Regions from separate parts of the Rothia terrae genome, predicted to be linked through region 3. Evidence: predicted binding sites of a transcription regulator. Region 3 holds the regulator's gene; each other region holds the start of a gene.

Region 1 (4,760 bases), on a different replicon from region 3:
GCGGCCTGAGGGCTTTCTCAAGTGCTTTTTCAACGGTGTTGAGGGTCCGTGAGATGGTGGGCTGGGAGGTGTTGAAGATTTCTGCCAGGAGTTCTTCGGTGAGGTTGTGTCGGTGGTAGAAAAGGGTGACTTTAAGGGCCTGGGCCAGGGTTAGTGCTGGTGGTCTTCCGCCTGGTTTTGCCCAGGTGATATGAGAGGTGAGGGCTGTCAGTAGCGTGGTGAATTGCTGAGGTGTGAGCCCTGTTGTACGCTGGTGGAGCAACGGTTCTTCCGGTATGGCTTGAGGTTATTTGTAGTGATTTAATCCTCTTATTTTTGCCGCTGGTGGGGCCGTTGTCTAGTTGGTGGGGTGTGGGTGTGTTCCTACTTTTGAATAAGCCTCCATAGTTGTGAGTTCTTGATTGTTGACAAAGTCCGCGTGTAATCCACCAAGATTCTTTTTGAAATCACGGAGCTTTTGAAGTTGCTCTAAATCTGCGTCCTGTGGAATGTCTCCTTTATAAAAGAAAGGATGGATGGGTCTACCAGCTTCATGTGCTTTCTGCATTTCCGCGACTGTGCCAGATAGTGCCTTAGAAGTAGGTTGACCTAGGCGGCTTCCAAATAGAGCGAAAATAATGTCTGCTCGATCAACCAATTGTTGATTAATAACATCTTGGCCATCGCCGTCCCCTAGTAAAGGAATTGAGTCGTGTTCCCAGAGCAGGGGCAACAAAATGATATTGCGGTGGAATGTGTTTGCACTGTTCCATGCATGAATAGCTTCTTTAAGGGTTTGACGGGCTTGGGGAATATCAGACGGCGAAGCTACCATAACCGTGTACATACGAACATTTTTCATATTCTAAAAATACCCTTACCGACTGACAAAATAAGCCAAAGGCAGGGGTCTAGGGTGACCGCGTAGGGACTGTGGTTAAAGCTTTTATGAATAATCAGTTATTGTTTTTGTGTTCTGAGATTCGATGCTCAGAGGCTTATTCAAAAGTCCTCCCAGCCGCATAAAACACCAACCCCCGAACCACCGCAAACACCCGCCCATACACGCTCAGCGGCCGCCGGAAACCTGTATGCAAAACCCGCCACGTCTTGACCTGCGCGATAACCCGCTCCACCACCGATCGGCGTGAATTAATGAACCTGTTCACCACCTTCACATCTGCAGGCATCCTGCGGGCTTTGCTGCGTCTTACTGGGGTGGCCAGCCCCAACCCGATGTAACCCTTATCAGCCAAAGTGCTCTCATCAAGATATCTTTCCAAGCCATGATGCTTGAAGGCATAGGCATCATGCCTAGCGCCAGGGACCGGGTCAGTGATGGCCAGCAGTTTCCCGCCCAGGGTGCAAATCACTTGATGGTTGAAACCGGCTCGTTTATGCTTACCAGAAAAGTTTGTTTTTCCTAGTGAACGCCAGTTCCAGGTGGGAATTAGGGTGCCGTCGATCACCAGTGAACCAGGGATTTTCAGGCTGTTTTCTATAGACTGTTCTAGCGGCCTGAGGGCTTTCTCAAGTGCTTTTTCAACGGTGTTGATGGTCCGTGAGATGGTGGGCTGGGAGGTGTTGAAGATTTCTGCCAGTAGTTCTTCGGTGAGGTTGTGTCGGTGGTAGAAAAGGGTGACTTTAAGACCCTGGGCCAGGGTTAGTGCTGGTGGTCTTCCGCCTGGTTTTGCCCAGGTGATATGAGAGGTGAGGGCTGTCAGTAGCGTGGTGAATTGCTGAGGTGTGAGCCCTGTTGTACGCTGGTGGAGCAACGGTTCTTCCGGTATGGCTTGAGGTTATTTGTAGTGATTTAATCCTCTTATTTTTGCCGCTGGTGGGGCCGTTGTCTAGTTGGTGGGGTGTGGGTGTGTTCCTACTTTTGAATAAGCCTCTCAGATATTTGTGCATAGGTACCAGGTTATAACCGCGCTATGGCTAACTCTTTCCAATGCGTCGTGCACCGCGCCGACAATATCCCCCGTTTCATCTGCCCCACCGGATTACCCCCGACCCACCCATAACCCCACCACAGAACCATCAAACCGCTCATCAATAGACTCCACCACATCCCGAGCCTCATGAGCAAACTCAAACGGCTCCAAAGTCTTCATCCACTCCGCAGCAGATAAATCGCTCTGCATCACCCCACCCACTGCATACCGCGCCACCGAAAAATCAGCGTGTTCTATCAACGGATTATTGCTCAAAGTCTGGGGCATACTCGCGCTACACCAGCATGAATCGCTCGGAGATGTCGCTGTAGAGCTCGTAGTTTGAGGAGCGAGCCACGATGCCACGCGCGGTGGCTAACTCTTCTACCTGGAACCAGGGATCCCCGAGCTTGAAACCTAGGGCTTTAGCCTCACTATCTAGGGCAATAATGCACCTGTCGTTATTGGAGAGTACAACCACTGGGTTGTCTCTCAGGGAGGGGTCAAGGATTTTCTCGCAGGATGCATAGCAGGAGTTAATATCGAAGTGAAAGATTAGGGTTTGGTTAGTAGACATGGTGGATGCAGCGGGTTACTACTCCGAAGATGAGAAAGTCTGCTTCTTCTTCACTGGGGATTGGTGAGTAGTCGGGGTTTGCAGGTACGAGCCATCCTTTGCCGTGGTGGTCTATTTCGAATCGTTTGACGGTGAACTCACCAGCTAGAGCGGCCACGACGATATTTCCGTGGGTTGGGGTGATGGAGCGATCCACAATGATTTCACCCCCATCGCTGATGCCTGCATCGATCATGGAGTGACCGCTGACGCGCAGGATGTAGGTGGCGGTTTTGTCTTTGATGAGGATGTGGTTGAGATCGATGGAGGTTGCGGTGTAGTCCTGGGCTGGTGATGGGAATCCTGCTGGGACGGTCGTTTCTGAAGAGGGATATTGCGCTGGGATGTCGGCGGTGAGTTGATGGGTGAGTGCTGCTTTCACACCACTCACAATAGAATATATATTCTAATTAATCGTAGAATATATGTTCTATCACAGGAACAATGCCCCAGGCCCCCAGGACTGCGAGTCAGGAGCTCACCTGATTACTTTGAGTGAAAATATGTCAAAAACGGTAGTCTTACCTGCTTCCCCCACACTATATCTTGGCAATATTTTTGACACATATGTAGAAGATTTCTACAGAATGCAGAGCAAATACTCACCAAAACGACCGACATCAACGCGTTGAATCTGACTAAATGGAAACTACCAAAACATTAATTGCTGTCATTGCACTCATTGCATCTACTGGAATTGGCACTGTAGTCACATATTCCTGGCAAATAGCCAAAAGAAGACAGGAATCAAAAACCCGCAAGGAAGAGTAGAGATAGTCACCCACCTGGAGAATTTCCCTGCTGAAACCGCACTCCAAACCTATGCTCACACATTCGACCTTGTTATAAAAAGATTCTCTCGCATGGCTTTATCGTGGTGGCTCTTGGTGGGTTATACGAGAGTGCTGGCATCTACGCCAGAGTCATGATGTGGAAGCTTGATTTTTCGTGAGTGTCGCTTGCCTCTTCTTCGACTGCCAATGATGAATTTCCTTCAGCTTGAGTATCTATTTTTAATTCAATTTTTGACTTCTCTAGCGGCACAATCATATCTAATCCTGGCTTGATACGATTAGCGTCAAAGATATTTCGTTTGAATAATTTATCTATCCTCAGCCACAGCTCCTCCTGCCATAGAGTCTCTAGCAGTGCAGCGTTTCTGTACCTGTCGGATGCCCATTGTTCGGGAAGCACTTGCTGACCGGTTTCCTGCTTAACGACGTTTAGCGTTGAGGATGAGCCAGTTTTTTCTTCTTCCTGAATTCTCTTGAATTCTTCTAGCTGGTCAGAACTTACCGGCAGTGAATCAATACTTTCGAGAAATTTCTGTAAGCGGGATGATATCGCGAGGGCGGTATTTGTGACCTTATCTCGCCAAATATTTTGAAGCGTTTCATTGGAAGATACCCTTGTGGAGGATGCAACCCTGCTGCCATTTTGTTTGAAATACAGATGTGCCTGTATTGCAGCAGTGAGATCTACATAAGCTTCAAAATCTTCATCGCTACAACTTAATTTACCTGGTTTCAGGTCGTAGTCGGGGTCTTCAAGGTAGCTGCACCACCTGTCATTTGAGTCAAAATAAGCAAGGGACGCGATTCCGATAGCTTGAGGGTTTGGCGATTTAATGGGTGCCGTGAGAATACTCTGCCATGAATAATTTTTCTTGGAATCTTTTCGTTTTCCAAGCTGTCTAAGCGCTGCATCTGTCCCCTCATGGTTTGTCAGTATGGACGTTGGTTTGACCTTGGGGCTTCGACCTTTAGCTTCAATGACAATACGAATATGACGGCTCTGCACAGAAACTGTTCTTCCTGGAGAGATATTTCTTTTATATCCAATAAAATCAGGTCTAGAATCTCGAGGCTGCTGACCATTCATCACTGTAAGTAGCGAGTCTAAATTAACTAAAGTGTTAACCCCAAGAATTCGTTGTGCCATTATGTAGGCTTGTACTGTTCCCAAGTTATAACTGATAGAACCCTTATCGGATCCATCATAACCAGGGAAACTTTGACGTTTTTCCCAATGAGAAACATTTTTTGTGGGATGAAAAATGACGGATTCTTGAAGACCTGCTTTTATTGTGGCAACTCGCCATTTCACCTCTTCAGGGTCTTTAGGAACTAGCTGAACCTTTCGTACAGCAGCACCTGTATTTATAGAAGTAGAGTGGCTAAGCTGTTTGATACGGCCTGGTAAGACTACTGTAAAGATTCTATTAGCAGCCT
Region 2 (4,760 bases), 350 kb from region 3:
TTGCTCTTCTTCTACTATGGGGCATTCCCCTGCAGGCGGTTGTTGGTGGCGTCTCGGTGTGGCTCAAGCTCAACCCCTGGATGATCACCGCGCACTACGTTCTATCAGCCATCATGATTGCACTGGCAGCCATCTTCCTCAACCGCATCTACCGCTACTTTGTGCCCGATGTTGCAGCAAGTGAGGACGTTGCCGGCCCGGTACCCAACGGAGCCAACATCATGCATCAGCTGGGTTGGGTAGGCACTTTTATTGCAAGCGTTATTATCTTTGTCGGAACAGTAGTCACAGGAACCGGCCCGCACGCTGGCGACCCCATGACCCACCGTCATCCTTTCGACGTGCTCGTTGTCACCCGCACCCACAGCATCTCAGCTTGGTCTTTCTGCGCAGGAATTATCATCCTGTACGTGCTGGCTAAAAAATACAGCTGGCCGAACATGATCAAGCGCTCACTGAATATCACCGTTATTGTGCTGTTGGTACAGGCGGCTATTGGTTACTACCAGTACTTCAACGGGCTCCCCATTGTCGTTGTTGAACTGCATCTCATTGGCTCGGCGCTCTTCACCTGGGTGGCAGCGTCCCTCATTGAACGCATGCTGACTCTCTCCAAGACCTCCAGCCGCGAACTGGCACTCAACCGCGTAGACCGCGTCCAGACAGAAGACACATTGCGATAAACCTCGAACACATCATCTCAAAGGGCGGGCTCACCGATAACGGTAAGCCCGCCCTTTGGGTATATAAAAACAAGATTGCTAGAGGATAATCGGCAGCCCTTACAGCTCTCCTCGTCGCGCCGACTAAGACGACTTGAGGAAAGTTTCGTGATTGCATAAGAGAAGGTCGGATGCGGGCGCTCAGCAAGGCGCCGCCCGCGGCTGATTGCGAAGTTCGTAAGCATCGGTGCCTGCCACCAGCAACAGTTTCCCACCGGCTGTCTATTCAAGGCACAGAAACCTAATACCAAAAGAGCCCCCGCGGTGTGCGGGGGCTCTTTTTGAAATGAGAACTATAAGAAGTTAGTGCTTACTTCTTGAGTTCGTCAGGAAGGTTGCAAACTACCTTGTTTTCACCTTCAGCAGCGGTCTGCTCGTCCTGAACTACGCCGTCAACGGTAATCTTGCAACCGAGGTTGGCTGCGCTACCATCCTTGTCGGTTACTGCCATTGAGTAGCCGTCCTTGACGTTGATGTCGTTAACGGTGGTGGTCCAGGAGTCAGTGAACGCGTTGTCAGCTGCTTCAGCGCCACCGGGGTGGTGGTTAACAGCTGCGTCACCGGTGGTGGTAGCTGAAAGCTCAACGTTTACCTTGTCATCATCCTTGTTACCGCCGAGTGCTGCGCAACCACCGATGATAAGGAGCAAGAGAAGGAGGAGAGCCAGCAACCAGGGCCAAATCTTCTTCTTTTTCTTGGGAGCGTATGAGCCGTGCTCTTCGGGGTGAGTGTTCTCAGTGCGGTGAACGTGCTCGGTGCGTTCGGTGCGGCTCACGTGCTCAGTGGTGCGGTTCTTTACGTTTTCAACGCGCTCTGATGCGTTGTGACCTGCAACTGAGTCGGCGTGCTTGTTGTTCTTCAATGAGTCCGCAGTCTTGTCGATGCGCTCATTGTTGTTAGGAGTAGTCATGTTTTCCCTATTCATGTCCATCAGTTCGAGGAATAGTCATTCCCCTTATCTTTCAAGAGTAAAGGTTTATTTGTTAGGAAGGCTAACATTTCAAATTATTAAGTACCATTATTAGAAAATTTAGTACAGATGCGTACTTAATGGTATATAATGGCTAAATATTAATTTAATAGAACATATATTCTAATTAATTAGAATATATGTTCTATTATAAGAGCATGAAAGCAATACTCCTCGCGCGCTTAGATGCTACAGCTCAGGCGCCCTACCCTTACCCAGAGACCAGCGTGCCAGCTGGCTTCCCCTCGCCAGCCCAGGACTACCGCGCAGTTTCTATCGATCTCAACGACATTCTCATTAAAGACAAAGCCGCCACCTACATACTGCGCGTGAGCGGACACTCCATGGTGGATGCCGGCATCAGCGACGGCGATGAAATTATCGTGGATCGCTCTCTGCGGCCTCGCCCGGGAAACATTGTGGTTGCCGCTCTCAACGGCGAATTCACCGTCAAAAGATTTCACATTGATCAAGCCGGAGTCGGTTGGCTTTACCCTGAAAACCCGCAATACTCCCCTCTTCAGATTAACGAGGAGTCTGATTTCACCATCTTCGGGGTAGTGACGAGGTGCCTGCATCATGTCTAGTAACCTCATCTTTCACGTTGATATCAACTCGTGCTACGCATCGTGCGAGAAAATCCTTGACCCTTCTCTTGCTCGCAAGCCCGTGGTTGTACTTTCCAATAATGACGGCTGCATTATCGCCTTAGACGCTCACGCCAAAGCATTAGGATTTTCGATGGGTCAACCGTGGTTCGAGGTCAAACAACGAGCGCAAGAGCAGGGCGTCATCGCGCGTTCTTCTAACTATGAACTTTATGGAGATATCTCCGACCGTGTGATGCGTATTCTTCAGGAGTACGCCGGTGACTTTGAGCAATACAGCATCGATGAGGCTTTTCTAACGGCACCCGCCTCACCTGCAGATGCTCGACAGCTTGCGCGCACCATCAAAGATGATGTGGCACGCAGAGTGGGAGTTCCTGTCTGCGTGGGGGTGGCACGCACGAAGACTCTTGCCAAGCTTTCCAATAAAGCAGCTAAGAAGATTCCAGCTCTGAGCGGGGTCTGCGTATGGGATGCATTGCCTACCGAGCGGAGGGAGGCTCTCCTCACGACGCTACCGGTCAGTGAGTTATGGGGCGTTGGCTCTCGCTCCGCACGCCGGCTGACGTTACAGGGAATTTGCAGCATCAAAGATCTCGCATTGGCTCCACCCACCCTCATTCGGGAAAGGTTTAACGTTGTTCTGATGCGCACGGCTCTAGAAGTACGCGGAATACCCGCTATCGAATGGGAAGAAAACCGCATCATGAAAGATCAGCTCATCTACTCCCGCTCATTCTCGGATCCCATTACAACAGAAGAGCAGATGTGTCAGGTTCTCAGCGTGTACGCCCAACGAGCCGCACAAAGACTCGTGAAGCATCAGCAAACTGCGCGCTATATCAGCGCTTTTTGCTCGACTTCTTACTTTGCCCAAGGTGTTCAATCGCATCCGGCTGTGCGCGTTAAGCTCGATACCGCTACAGCTGATCCCGTGGTGATTACCCGCGCAAGCCACAGACTTCTTACCCGAGCAGATTTTGGGGTGGCTCGCTACGTACGCGCCGGAATTATCCTTACCGACTTGCACCCAGCGGCCTATGAACCGCTTCTAGAACCTTTCATCTCTCCCCACGATAAAAGACAAATCGCCCGGCTTTTACATACCGTGCAAGAACAGTGTGGGGAACATTCTGTAGGTCTGGGGTATGCGGGGTTGTCTCACAAACCATCGTGGGAGATGAAAAGAGAGATGCTCTCCCCCAGGGGAACCACCCACTGGAACGAGCTCGCCACCGCTAAAATCCGGTGAAGATCTCCCCCTGTCCGACTCCCCCTTGCCCAAAACTTAAAAACAAAAAGTCCCTTATCGAGCTGTCGATAAGGGACTTTTGACTATACGAAACTTAGATCAAAGCACCTGACATAACAGGTCCACCCACAAACGGGTCTACAGCCAGCGCAATAAAGAGCACCGTCAAGTAGGTGATAGAACCGTGGAAAACGGTCATAGCGGTGCGGCTTGTTGCCTTCTCTTGAGCTGCCAAACTATGCAACTTATGGCAGTTATATAAGAACCAGCCACCGGCAATCACAGCAGACAAGGTGTACACCCAACCTGCCCCGCCCACCGGAACCAATAGGAGCGAGCAGATAACCATCGCCCAGCCGTAGAGTACTACCTGAACAGAAACGCTCTTAGCAGTAGCGATAGCACCCAGCATGGGAATACCAGCGGCCTTGTAGTCCTCGGCGTACTTCATCGATAACGGCCAGTAGTGCGGCGGCGTCCACAAGAAGATGACGGTGAAAAGAACAACAGCTGCCCAACTCAACGAATTAGTGACAGCTGCCCACGCAATAAACACGGGCATGCATCCGGCAAGGCCGCCCCACACAATGTTCTGAGAGGTGCGACGCTTGAGAAAGATCGAGTAGAAAACCACGTAGAGGAAAATCGCAACAACGCCCAGCAGAGCTGATAGCGGGTTCACCAGCAACCAAAGGTACACAATGGAAACCACAGCGAGAACCCACGCGAAAATCAAGGCTTCTTTATCGGATAGCTCACCGGTGACAAGAGGACGCTTTTCGGTACGCTTCATCTTTCGGTCGCTTTCGCGATCGATATAACAGTTAAAAGCTCCCGATGCGCCAGCCGCCATAGCCCCACCCACGAGGGTATTGAGAATGAGCCAAAGATTAGGGAAGCCGCCTGCAGCGAAAATCATTGTGGGTGCAGTCGTTACAAGCAAGAGCTCAATCACCTGAGGTTTGGTGAGATGAATGTACGCTCGAATCTTTCGAGACAGAGGTAGTTTCTGCCCCGAAACCGCTGCGGGTTCGCGAGTAACAGGATTTTCCGCCACTACGCTGTTCATACCGTGACCCTTCACGAAGATAAGCTCCCTAGAGGTCGTGTGCTTTTCTCAAGCACCTTTCTTCCCTGCGTCTCTGCGCCATAGCAGAGGCCGCATCCTAGAAGAAAGGTGTGCTCGGTGGTTTCTGACGCCGCGCATC
Region 3 (4,760 bases):
GGCTCACTTCTCGCGCAACATCCCAAAGGGTTTGACCAGCATCAACAGTCACTGTACGACCCACTGATGATGAATCAACCGGGCTTGAACCAGCTTGGGCATCCTGAGGGGCGATAAAGGATGCACCGACTAGGACGATGAGGGCACCTAGAGTCATGAAAGAAAGTCCCTTGAGCATAGAAAGTAGGCGGCCTCGACGAGATGTCCGGGCAGCCGGCGCGACGCTCGGGTTTAAATCTCGTTGGTTTCGAACAGGCTGAGGAAGCTGCCGCGCAGGCTTGATCACTCGAAGCTGAGCAGAAGGAAGCGGTGCGCTCTCTACCCGTTGCGGACGAACCACAGCGTTAGCACGCGAAAAAGCCGTGCCGGGGCGGACAGGACGCGGGATAACTACAGTACTCACTATCGGAACTCCTTCTTACTGAACAGGAAACCAAATATTCGAAACTTTGTTCGAACTTCGTATATATGTTCTATCAGAAAATTCGAACATAGTCGAGAAAAATTAGAACAAATGTTTGGTTTTCGAATAAAAGTGCCATAGGCTGATAGAACTAAGACACCAGTGAGCACTAGTCAAACACTGGGGACTGACAAAATAAGGACTACAGAAACGAGCAACCAGTGAGTTACAGCACGCCAGATACTCCGCAGGGTAAGCGTCCTCGCGGTGCTAAGCCCCTCACCGCTCGCCAACAGAAAATTTTGACCGCCATTTCCACCGCCATTGATGAACGCGGTTATCCGCCGTCAATGCGCGAAATCGGAGATCTCGTTGGTCTAGCATCGCTTTCTTCTGTCACTCATCAGCTCTCGCGTTTGGAGCAGATGGGATATATCCGTCGCGATTCAAAACGTCCCCGCGCTATTGAAGTCCTCAATTTTGGCGATGCGGAGCATTCTGCTGAAGAGACCACCGCAGACCTTGTGGCTTTACCGCAGATTCCCTCTTTCGAACCGCCCTCTCACGATCTTGCACAGGTTCCTTTGATGGGCCGCATCGCAGCGGGTGCTCCCATTACAGCGGAACAAAACATCGAGGATGTCATGGCACTACCTCGACAGCTTGTTGGAAACGGCGAGCTGTTCATGTTGCGTGTTAAAGGTGATTCCATGGTTGATGCAGCAATTATGGATGGTGACTGGGTGGTTGTACGTTCGCAGCACACCGCTAACAACGGGGATATTGTGGCGGCTCTTCTTGATGATGAAGCGACTGTCAAAACTTTCCGCCAACGCGATGGTCATACCTGGCTACTGCCCCAAAACACCCAGTATGAGCCCATTATCGGCGATCACGCTCTTATCATGGGCAAGGTAGTTTCGGTTCTCAGAAGCCTTTAGAGCAAAAGCATCTGCACATCAAAAGAGGCCGCCCCACCATCGTGAATATGGTGGGGCGGCCTCTTTTATGTGTTACCTGATTTTAATGGCGGGCAAACCTTCACTATTCTGCATGAACGCTATGCCCCGCACCAGGGTTATCTATTCTCGAAGTTACGAGCGATTTCTTCAGGGGTCTGAATCGGGATCATGCCGGTAACAGGCAGGTGCTCACGTTCCAATTTAGCTTTGGTAATCTTCCACAGAATGGTGAGGACAACAAACCAAAGCGGGATAAGAATCAAAGCGATACGGGTATCTTCGCCCAGTGCCAGTGCAAAAACGATAAAGGCAAAGAACGCAAGAATAAACCACGGAGTGATTTTAGGAAGTGGCATGCGGAACTGCGAGGCCGCATGACGTTCAGGGAACTTGCGATGGTAGTTGATGTAGCTGACCACGATGCTACCCCAAGTAAAGAGGATGCAGGTGGAGCACAAAGATGAGATCACGGTGAATGCCGAAACCAGGGTATCACCGGCTAGCAGCAACGGGATCGACAAGAATGCGAAAACCGCGGTGAAGAAAACAGCATTAGACGGCACATGACGCTTGTTTTTGCGTGCAAAAAGTTTAGGCGCATGCCGGTCAAGTCCCAGCGAGTACGCCATACGGCTAGCCGAATAAACACCGGAGTTGGCGCTGGACGCGGCAGAGAGCAGAACCACAAGGTTGACCACAAACGCTGCGCCGGTGAATCCGACCATGCCGAACATGGAGGTGAAGGGGCTCTGTTCTGGATCGATGTCTACCCAGGGAGTAACCATCATAATGATGCTCAGTGCACCCACGTAGAACACCAAGATACGCATGATGATGGAGTTAATAGCCTTAGGTAGGTTTCGGTGCGGGTTTTCGGTTTCAGCAGCTGTGGTACCTACCAGCTCAATACCGATAAAGGCAAAAATACCCATCTGGAAGCCCAGAATAAAGCCGCTCAGACCGGTGGGGAAAAATCCACCGTAGTTCCAAAGGTTAGATACCTGAGCTGTCGTTCCGTTGGGATTATGGTGACCGCTGAAGATCAGGTAAAGACCAACAACGATAAGCGCCAGAATCGCTACGACCTTGATAATTGCGAACCAGAACTCTGTTTCGCCAAAGAATTTAACCGGCTGAAGGTTCAAAATTAAGAGCGCTGAAGCCGTGAGCAAAGCCGGTAACCAGACAGGAATATCGGGGTTGAAATACTGGGCGTAGGCGGTGATAGCTACGATATCAGCGATACACGCAACAACCCAGGAGAACCAGTAGTTCCATGAGACGAAAAAGCCGGCCCAGGGACCGATAAGGTCTTTGGCGATATCGCCAAAGGTTTTGTAGTTGAGGTTGGACAGCAGGAGCTCACCGAGTGCTCGCATCACGAAGAAAAGCACGAACCCGATAATCATGTACACAAAGATTACCGAGGGGCCGACAAGGCTGATGAGCTTACCCGAGCCGAAGAACAGACCGGTACCAATCGCGCCGCCAATTGCAATCATTTGCAAATGACGGTTTGACAGGCCGCGATCCAGTTTTTGCTCAGAAATATCTTTAGTTTGAGCGCTAGATGCCATTGCTATTCACCTGTATTGATGTGTATTTCACGGTGTTGAAAGCTCAATACCTTGAGGCTACTGAACGTTTGGATTTTATGAATAAAATCCGCCAGTGAAAATTATAGATTTACTATGCTCTCAAGCACACTAATACCAATGGTACTTCCTTTTAAAACTGAAAGGATGGAAACCGCACAAAATAACGGGGGTTCTTCCTTCCTTTGTGCGGGGTTATCGATGATTACCCGCATCCAGCGAAGGAAATGACAGAGTTTGCTATGCAACGCTGATGCTCGTAAAAACAAGATGACGATGTATGTTCAAGTTTCTACAGTTGAGAAATAAAAATCGCGGGGCTGGTTTTCAGAAACCAGCCCCGCGACACCAAGACGTTTTCAAGGATCGGCAAAGAGCCTAGTCAATGCTGGCAGCGAGTCTCTCCAAAGCACCGACCGTAACGTCCTTATTTTGGGTCGTCCAAAAAGGCGGTAGAGCTTTCACGAGGTAGCTTCCGTACCGCTGAGTGGCGATGCGCGAATCTAGAACAGCAACTACACCGCGGTCGTTGACGGATCGCACTAGACGTCCTGCTCCCTGCGCCATACGAATCGCAGCGTGGTAGGCAGAAACAGCCATGAATCCGTTGCCGCCGGACTCAGCCACCGCGCGTGTACGAGCGGCAGACAGAGGATCATCAGGACGAGGGAAAGGAATGCGGTCCATAATGACCAGTCGGCATGAGTCACCAGGCACATCGACACCTTGCCATAGGCTCATTGTGCCAAACAGGCAAGAATCCGTGTCTGCGCCAAATTCTTTGACCAGCGCACGCAACGATGATTCTCCCTGCACGAGAATATTGAGATTGGTGCGTTCACGTACGTATTCTGCAGCAAGCTCTGCCCCACGTTTCGAGGAAAACAGTCCAAGCGCACCACCACGAGAAGCCTCAATCAGCTCTAGCACGCGCTCAAGTTGCTCTTCAGACACGCCGCGTCCGGGTTTGGGCAGGTCAGACGCAAGATAAAGGACGCCCTGCTTGGGGTAGTCGAAAGGCGAACCTACGTCCACGGCCTCCCAGCGAGGTGCGCCCGTTCCTTGAAGCCCCAGTGCCCCCGCGACGGAATCGAAAGACTCCCCCACCGTCAAGGTAGCCGATGTAAGCACCACGGTGCGGTCTTCGAAGAGTCCTTCGCGCAGGCGGCCTGCTACTGACAGCGGTGCGACGTGTAAGGTTGCAGGATCCGTATCGGAAGCAGCCACATATCCGCGTCCTGGCTCCCAAGAACCTACACGCGAGATCCAGACAACCTCGTACTTTTCATCGGCATTGAGCATGCGCTCGGCAAGCTCCATCACCTCGGTGAGCTTAGCGCGAGCCATCTGGCGGCCGGCATCGGAGTCTTTAGCGTCGCTCTTGGTATCGGACAGCGCCGTGCGTGTAGCGTCCAAAACCTGGCTCATGGCATGCCCAACACGTTCGGGCAGTCCCTTCGGCAACAAGGCGGCAGGAATTCCGTCTAACGCGTTATCCAAGTTTCGTGCAGCTGACTCAAGCGGAGAAGAATCTGCTTTCGTATTCTTCTTCATGCTGCGGGCTGCGGAATGAACCATCGCCGGTGAGAGCGCACCGGTAACAGCTCCGGTGACGCGGTCAGCAAGTTCATGGGCCTCATCAATGACCACAATTTCGTGCTCAGGCAGAACGCCGATGCCTTCAAAGGCGTTAATTGCCAAAAGAGCATGGTTAGTAATCACGATGTCAGATTCATTGGCACGAGTCTTTGCAAGCTCTGCAAAACATGACTCTACCAACGGGCATTTACGTCCCAAACA

Evidence for each region. The regulator LexA, encoded in region 3, represses DNA repair genes until DNA is damaged. The targets are predictions, from matches to a motif close to TCGAACANNTGTTCGA.
Region 1: the regulator LexA is predicted to act here: its motif matches at 2,947-2,962, upstream of IDM49_RS11750 (LexA family protein).
Region 2: the regulator LexA is predicted to act here: its motif matches at 1,803-1,818, upstream of IDM49_RS06660 (LexA family protein).

What each region holds. Positions count from the first base shown of each region.
Region 1 is NZ_CP062961.1:7,361-12,120, forward strand. It holds gene IDM49_RS11725 (transposase family protein) at 1-262, opposite strand, end outside; gene IDM49_RS11730 (hypothetical protein) at 338-841, opposite strand; gene IDM49_RS11735 (transposase family protein) at 978-1,754, opposite strand; gene IDM49_RS11740 (hypothetical protein) at 1,983-2,201, opposite strand; gene IDM49_RS11745 (Y-family DNA polymerase) at 2,209-2,490, opposite strand; gene IDM49_RS11750 (LexA family protein) at 2,480-2,911, opposite strand; gene IDM49_RS11755 (hypothetical protein) at 3,442-4,760, opposite strand, start outside.
Region 2 is NZ_CP061539.1:1,418,326-1,423,085, forward strand. It holds gene IDM49_RS06650 (COX15/CtaA family protein) at 1-683, shown strand, start outside; gene IDM49_RS06655 (hypothetical protein) at 1,033-1,632, opposite strand; gene IDM49_RS06660 (LexA family protein) at 1,851-2,279, shown strand; gene IDM49_RS06665 (Y-family DNA polymerase) at 2,272-3,552, shown strand; gene IDM49_RS06670 (heme o synthase) at 3,647-4,621, opposite strand.
Region 3 is NZ_CP061539.1:1,771,560-1,776,319, forward strand. It holds gene IDM49_RS08145 (LysM peptidoglycan-binding domain-containing protein) at 1-403, opposite strand, end outside; gene lexA (transcriptional repressor LexA) at 625-1,344, shown strand; gene IDM49_RS08155 (amino acid permease) at 1,482-2,942, opposite strand; gene IDM49_RS08160 (ATP-dependent DNA helicase) at 3,339-4,760, opposite strand, start outside.